One region of the Micromonospora sp. NBRC 110037 genome, then DNA from elsewhere that is predicted to be linked to it. Evidence: riboswitches for the same ligand, from Rfam matches in the RefSeq annotation. Region 1 holds a riboswitch; the other holds the start of a gene.

Region 1 (3,328 bases):
CGAGGATGGTGTCACCCGGCTGGATAAGAGCAGCCATCACGGCGGCGTTCGCCTGCGATCCGGAATGCGGCTGCACGTTCGCGTAGGTGGCGCCGAACAGCCGCTTGGCCCGGTCGATCGCCAGGAGTTCGATGTCGTCGACATGCTCGCATCCGCTGTAGTAGCGCCGCCCCGGGTAGCCCTCCGCGTACTTGTTGGTGAGGGCCGATCCCTGCGCCTGGAGGACGGCTCGGGGCGCGAGATTCTCGGAGGCGATCATGCCCAAGGTCTCGTGCTGCCGGCGTAGCTCCCGGCCGATCGCCTCGGCGACGGCGGGGTCGAGATCGGCCAGATCATCGTCGAAGGCTGCCATCGGGGCCTACCGCGACTCGTCGGAGAAGGCGCGGTACTCGTCCGGCGACATCAGGGAAGGCACCTGCGCCAACCGGACCCGCAGGAGCCAGCCTTTGCCGTACGGATCGGCGCCGATCAGGCCCGGATCGGCGATGACCGCCTCGTTGACGGCGACGACCTCTCCACTGACCGGGAGGTACAGCTCCGCGACCGACTTCGTGGATTCGACCTCTCCACACACGTCACCGGCAGTCAGCTGGCTCCCCGGCTCGGGCAGTTCCACGTAGATGACATCACCGAGCGCTTCGGCGGCGAAAGCGGTGATGCCCACTTCGGCCGGCTGAACCGAGTCGTTGACCCACTCGTGGTTGGGGCTGTACTTCAGGTGTTCCGGTACGTTCATGACGCTGAACCCTCGCAAGGAATGGCCGCGGATCACCGCGGACGACGGTAGAACGGAAGAGGGACGATCTCGACCGGCTCGGTGGTCCCCCGGACCTGCACGGCCAGCCGGATGCTGTCGCCAGTGCCGGCACGGATGCTGGCCATCGCGATCGGCCGCTTGAATGTGGGTGAAGGGGCGCCGCTGGTGATGAGGCCGACCGGATCAGCGCCATGGCCGTCGTCGGTCAGCGTCACCACCTGCTGGCCCGCTCGGGGAATTCTCTGCCCGGACGCGACGAGGCCGACAAGCCGACGGGTGACACCGCTCTTGTGGGCCTCGGCCAGTGCGGCTCGTCCGACGAAGTCGCCTGGTTTGACGAAGGACACCACCCGCCCCAGCCCGGCATCGAACGGGGTGACGTCACGGCCGATCTCTGCGCCGTACAACGGCATTCCAGCCTCGATGCGGAGGGTGTCGCGGCACGCGAGCCCCGTGGGCGTCAAGCCGTGACGCCGACCGGCCACAAGCGCTGCTTCCCACGTGCGGACCGCGTCTTCGGCGTGTACGAGCAGTTCGAAGCCGTCTTCGCCGGTGTAGCCGGTACGAGCGACGACGGCTGGACGACCGTCGATGTCCAGTAGCGCTGCGGTGTAGTAGCGAAGTCGGGTGAGTCCCGTACCGGTCAGGGCTTCCACGATGGGGGCGGCGCTCGGCCCCTGCACCGCGATGATCGCCCGCTCGTTCGTGCGGTCGGCGGCCCAGGCCGCGTAGTCCGCACAACGGGTCCTGATGGCCTCATAGACGACGCGTGTGTTGATGGCGTTGACGACCAGCAGGTACCGGTGCGATGCGAGGCGATAGGCAACGAGGTCGTCCAGCACCCCGCCGGCGGCGTCGCAGAGCATGGTGTAGCGCGCGCCGCCGATCGGTACGGCAGACAGGTGTCCGACCAGAGCGTAGTCCAGCGCTGTCGGGGCCTCCGGCCCCGTCACCTCGATCTGACCCATGTGGCTGAGATCGAAGAGGCCGGCCTGTTCGCGTACGGCGCGGTGCTCAGCGAGCTCGCTTCCGTAGCGGAGGGGCATCCGCCAGCCGCTGAAGTCGGTGAATCGAGCTCCGTGTTCTATGTGCGATGCATGCAGAGGTGAGCGGAGCAGAGCCGCAGGGTCCTGGTGCACGGGGGCGCTCCTCGTCCCGACGCACGCGGCGTCGATCGGTCGGTTGCCTCCCGCTCTGTCATTGACCTGAGAGCTTCACCGCTGCGTCAGCGGCTTGCACCGTGGGTGAGACGACGGTCGTCTGCTTTCCAGAGTTACCTCGCCTGCACGGTAATGGGGCCTGAGAGTTTCTTGGGAGTTTGCTCCTTCGGCGCTCCGAATGAACGGAGTCTCTCCCGTGCAGGTTCGAATGGTGTCTATGTAGTTGTGAGTCATTCGCAGGTTAGGTGACCGCACATACCGCGTCAACATCATCCTGCCCATAGCTGACGCCTATATATCGCGTCGGATCGCTACGACGCTGCGGGATGGGCGTGGGGATTGGCCCGCCACCATCGGGCGAAGGCAGCGTTGTCGTTCACGTGATCCAGGTAGGCCCGGGTGATGGCCTGGAACAGGGCGCTGCTCTCTGCATGGGTCAGCGCATCGCGCCGCCAGACGACCACCAGCCTGGCCAGCAACTGCGGCTCCCCGCGCAGCGGCAGCACCCGAGTCCCGGCGGCCGGGGCCCAGGTCGGGTCGACCAGCCGGACACCGTCTCCGGCGGCCACCAGTGGGTGCGCGGCGCCACTCGGCGCTTCGTACCGGATCTTCGGCTCGAAACCTGCGGCGCGGCAGGCCCGTCGCAGCGAGGCGAGTGAGCCGTCGTCCGGCCCCGGCGGGCACACCCACGATTCGTTTCTCAGGTCGGCCAGCCGCACCTGCTCGTGGTGGGACTGCGGGTGGGAGGCGGACATGGCGACAAAGATCGGGTAACGGGGGATCAGCGGCCGGCTGGTGAGCGTGGGACCGATCGGCAGCTCGAAGCCCTCAAGGATGCCCAGCAACGCGGCATCCAACTGGCCTCGGGTGAGTGCCTCCACCAACAGGCGCGAGGACGGCTCGATCTGCAGCGCGATCTCCGGATCCGGGAACGCTTCCGCGACATGGCGTACGAGACTGCCCGCGCAGGCGATGTGGACGGTGCCGAGTCGGAGCAGGCCCGGAATGGGGTGCCGGTCGCCGAAGTCCTCGACGAGCGCGTCGACCTCGGCCAGCACGACGCGGGCGCGCTGGAGCACCTGCTTGCCGAGTTCGGTCGGTTGCATACCGGTACGGCTTCGGACGAACAGCGGCCCACCGACCGTCTTCTCGATCCGATGCACCTGGGCCGTCAGCGCGGGCTGCGACAGGCCCAGGCGGGCGGCGGCGCCGGTCACGCTTCCGGCCTCGGCGATGGCACTGATCGCCCGCAGGTGGCGCACATCGATGCCCATGACCGAGATTATGCACGCGACCGCAGGCAGTGCGGCGGCCACAGGGCAGGCGGGCGCGCCGCCCGGCGACTCTCGCCGGGCGGCGCGCTCATACCCATCACATGTGGTTCAGTAGCGCGTGCTCACCGTGGCGCCGG
Region 2 (3,328 bases), on a different contig from region 1:
AGGTGCGACACGTCCGCGCCGAACCGGCCCGGCTTGGCGAACCCGACCAGCGCGTTGAGGTTCGCGCCGTCGACGTACACCTGACCGCCGGCGTCGTGGACCTTCGCGCACAACTGCGCGATGCCGGTCTCGTACACGCCGTGCGTCGACGGGTACGTCACCATGATCGCGGCGAGCGCGTCCCGGTGCTTGTCGATCTTCGCGTCGAGGTCGACCAGGTCGACGTTGCCGTCGGCGTCGCAGCCGACCACCACGACCCGCATGCCGGCCATCACGGCGGACGCGGCGTTGGTGCCGTGCGCCGACGACGGGATCAGGCACACGTCGCGGTGGGCCTCGCCGCGCTCGCGGTGGTAGCCGCGGATCGCCAGCAGCCCGGCCAGCTCACCCTGCGACCCGGCGTTGGGTTGCACGCTGACCGCGTCGTAGCCGGTGACCTCGGCCAGCCAGCCCTCCAGCTGCGCGATCAGCTCCCGGTACCCGGTGGTCTGCGCGTTCGGCGCGAACGGGTGCAGGTGCGCGAACTCCGGCCAGGTGATCGGTTCCATCTCGGTGGTGGCGTTGAGCTTCATCGTGCACGACCCCAGCGGGATCATGCCGCGGTCCAGCGCGTAGTCGAAGTCGGCCAGGCGGCGCAGGTAGCGCAGCATCGCCGTCTCCGAGTGGTGGCTGTGGAACACCGGGTGGGTGAGGAAGTCCGACGTGCGGGCCAGCCCGCCGGGCAGGGCCGCGTCCACCTCGCCGTCGAACCCGTCGACGCCGAACGCCGCCCACACCGCCTGCAGGTGCGCGGGCGTGGTGGTCTCGTCGCAGGAGATGCCGACCCGGTCGGCGTCGACCAGCCGCAGGTTCACGTTGCGCGCCGCGGCGGCGGCCACCACGTCGGCGGCCCGGCCCGGCACGGTCGCGGTGACGGTGTCGAAGAACGCGACGTCCGCGACCTGAACGCCGCCGGCGCGCAGCCCGGCCGCGAGCCGCGCCGCCGCCTCGTGGGTACGCCGGGCGATGGCGCGCAGCCCGTCCGGGCCGTGGTAGACGGCGTACATGCCGGCCATCACGGCGAGGAGCACCTGCGCGGTGCAGATGTTGCTGGTCGCCTTCTCCCGCCGGATGTGCTGCTCGCGGGTCTGCAACGCCAGCCGGTACGCCGGGTTGCCGTCGGCGTCGCGGGACACCCCGACCAAGCGGCCCGGCAGCATCCGCTCCAGGCCGGAGCGCACCGCCAGGTAACCGGCGTGCGGACCGCCGAAGCCCATCGGCACACCGAACCGCTGGGTGGTGCCGGCGGCGATGTCGGCGCCGATCTCGCCCGGCGGGCGCAGCAGCGTCAACGCCAGCAGATCCGCGGCGACCGTCACCAGCGCGCCCACGCCGTGCGCCGCGTCGACCAGCGCCCGGTCGTCGCGGACCGCGCCGGACGCGCCCGGGTACTGCAGGTGCAGGCCGAAGAACTCCGCCGGCAGCTCGTCACGCTCCACGTCGATCACCCGCACGTCGATGCCGAGGGGCTCGGCGCGGCTCGTGATCACCGCGACGGTCTGCGGCAGCGCGTCGGCGTCGACGACGTACACCGGGCTCTTGCTCCTGGACGCGCGGCGCGCGAGGGTCATCGCCTCGGCCGCGGCGGTGCCCTCGTCGAGCATCGAGGCGTTCGCAGTGGCCAGACCGGTCAGGTCGGTGACCATGGTCTGGAAGTTCAGCAGCGCCTCCAACCGGCCCTGGCTGATCTCCGGCTGGTACGGCGTGTACGCGGTGTACCAGGCGGGGTTCTCCAGCACGTTGCGGCGGATCACCGCCGGGGTGTGCGTGCCGTGGTAACCCAGACCGATCATGGACACGGCGACGGTGTTGCGGGACGCGAGGGCGCGCAGCTCGGCGATCGCCTCCCGCTCACTGGCCGGGGCGGGCAGGTCCAGGGTGCCGTGCCAGCGGATCACCTCGGGGATCGCGGCGTCCATCAGCTCGTCGACGGAGCCGTAACCGACGGCCTCCAGCATCCGGCGCTCGTCGGCCGGGCCGGGGCCGATGTGCCGGTCGGCGAACTGCTCTGCGGTCATGCGCTGCGCTCCTTGGGGGGCGAGGTCGACGGGTCGGCCTCCCCCTGAGTCGCGCTGACGCGCTCCACAGCGCCTGCCCACGTGGTCCTTTTGCCTGAGAGGTTCCGGGGAGAATCTGCCCCTTCGGCGCCGCCGGGATCGGCGGTCTCTCCCACGTGGGTGGTACCGGCACCCCCAACGCTACCAGCGGGCGTGTTTCCGGCTCATGTCCCGGGGTTGTCGATCACACCGGCGCCGGGGCCGCCGCGCACCGGTCCGCCAGCGCGCGCAGGGTGGCGCCCAGCGGCGCGTCCAGGCGCAGCGCCGCGTAGGTGTCGCCGCGGGTGACGCCCTGGTTGACGATCGCCACCGGGATGCCGTGGCGGGCCGCGCGCAGCACGAACCGCCGCCCCGACATCACCGTCAACGACGACCCCAGCACCAGCAGCGCCCGGGCCCCCTCCACCAGGGCGAAACAGTCGGCCACCCGCGACGCGGGCACCGTCTCGCCGAAGAACACCACGTCCGGTTTCAGCATGCCGGTGCCGCACAGCGCGCAGTCGACCGTGCGGAACCCGGCCACCGCCTCGTCCGGCAGGTCCACGTCGCCGTCGGGGTTGACGTGCGCCACCCGCGCGTCGAAACCCGGGTTCGCCTCCGACAGGCGCCGGTGCAGCTCCTCGCGGCCGGTGGCGTTGCCGCAGTCCAGGCACGTCACCTCGTCGAGGCGGCCGTGCAACTCGATCACGCCGGTGGCGCCGGCGGCGGTGTGCAACCCGTCGACGTTCTGCGTGATGATGCCGCCGAGCAGCCCGGCCGCCTGCAGCCGCGCCACCGCCCGGTGCCCCTCGTTCGGCGCCGCCCGCGCGATGGTCTGCCAGCCCAGGTGGCTGCGCGCCCAGTACCGCCGCCGCGCCAGCGGATCCCGGGTGAACTCCTGGTACGTCATCGGGGTGTGCCGGCGGGACGCGCCGCTGGGCCCCCGGTAGTCCGGAATGCCCGACTCGGTGGACAGGCCCGCGCCGCTGAGCACCACCACGTCCCCGGCGGCCACCAGCCGCGCCAACGCCTCGAACGCCTCACTCACCCGTCCATGGTCCCTCGCCGGACCCGCACCTCCCACCCGGACGCCCGGCGGGGCGCGCCCGGCCGGGCTACGTTGATCGCATGCGCGTCGTCATCGCCGGAGGGCACGGCAAAATCGCCAAACTGCTGGAGCGGGAACTGGCCGGACGCGGAGACACCGCGCTCGGGCTCATCCGCAACCCCGACCACGCCGCCGCGCTACGTGC

What was found. Region 1 has a riboswitch for glycine ahead of gcvT (glycine cleavage system aminomethyltransferase GcvT). Riboswitches for the same ligand answer to the same signal wherever they lie in the genome.
Region 2: it holds a riboswitch for glycine, as region 1 does, so the genes downstream of both, gcvP (aminomethyl-transferring glycine dehydrogenase) here and gcvT (glycine cleavage system aminomethyltransferase GcvT) in region 1, are expected to answer to the same signal.

The regions. Positions count from the first base shown of each region.
Region 1 covers NZ_BBVA01000005.1:34,369-37,696, reverse strand. The annotation lists gene glyA (serine hydroxymethyltransferase) at 1-352, opposite strand, end outside; gene gcvH (glycine cleavage system protein GcvH) at 359-736, opposite strand; gene gcvT (glycine cleavage system aminomethyltransferase GcvT) at 769-1,896, opposite strand; glycine riboswitch at 2,035-2,124, opposite strand; gene A4R25_RS16480 (LysR family transcriptional regulator) at 2,229-3,191, opposite strand; gene A4R25_RS16475 (collagenase) at 3,300-3,328, opposite strand, start outside.
Region 2 covers NZ_BBVA01000002.1:1,594,170-1,597,497, reverse strand. The annotation lists gene gcvP (aminomethyl-transferring glycine dehydrogenase) at 1-2,057, opposite strand, end outside; glycine riboswitch at 2,130-2,221, opposite strand; gene A4R25_RS06280 (NAD-dependent protein deacetylase) at 2,281-3,123, opposite strand; gene A4R25_RS06275 (NAD(P)H-binding protein) at 3,204-3,328, shown strand, end outside.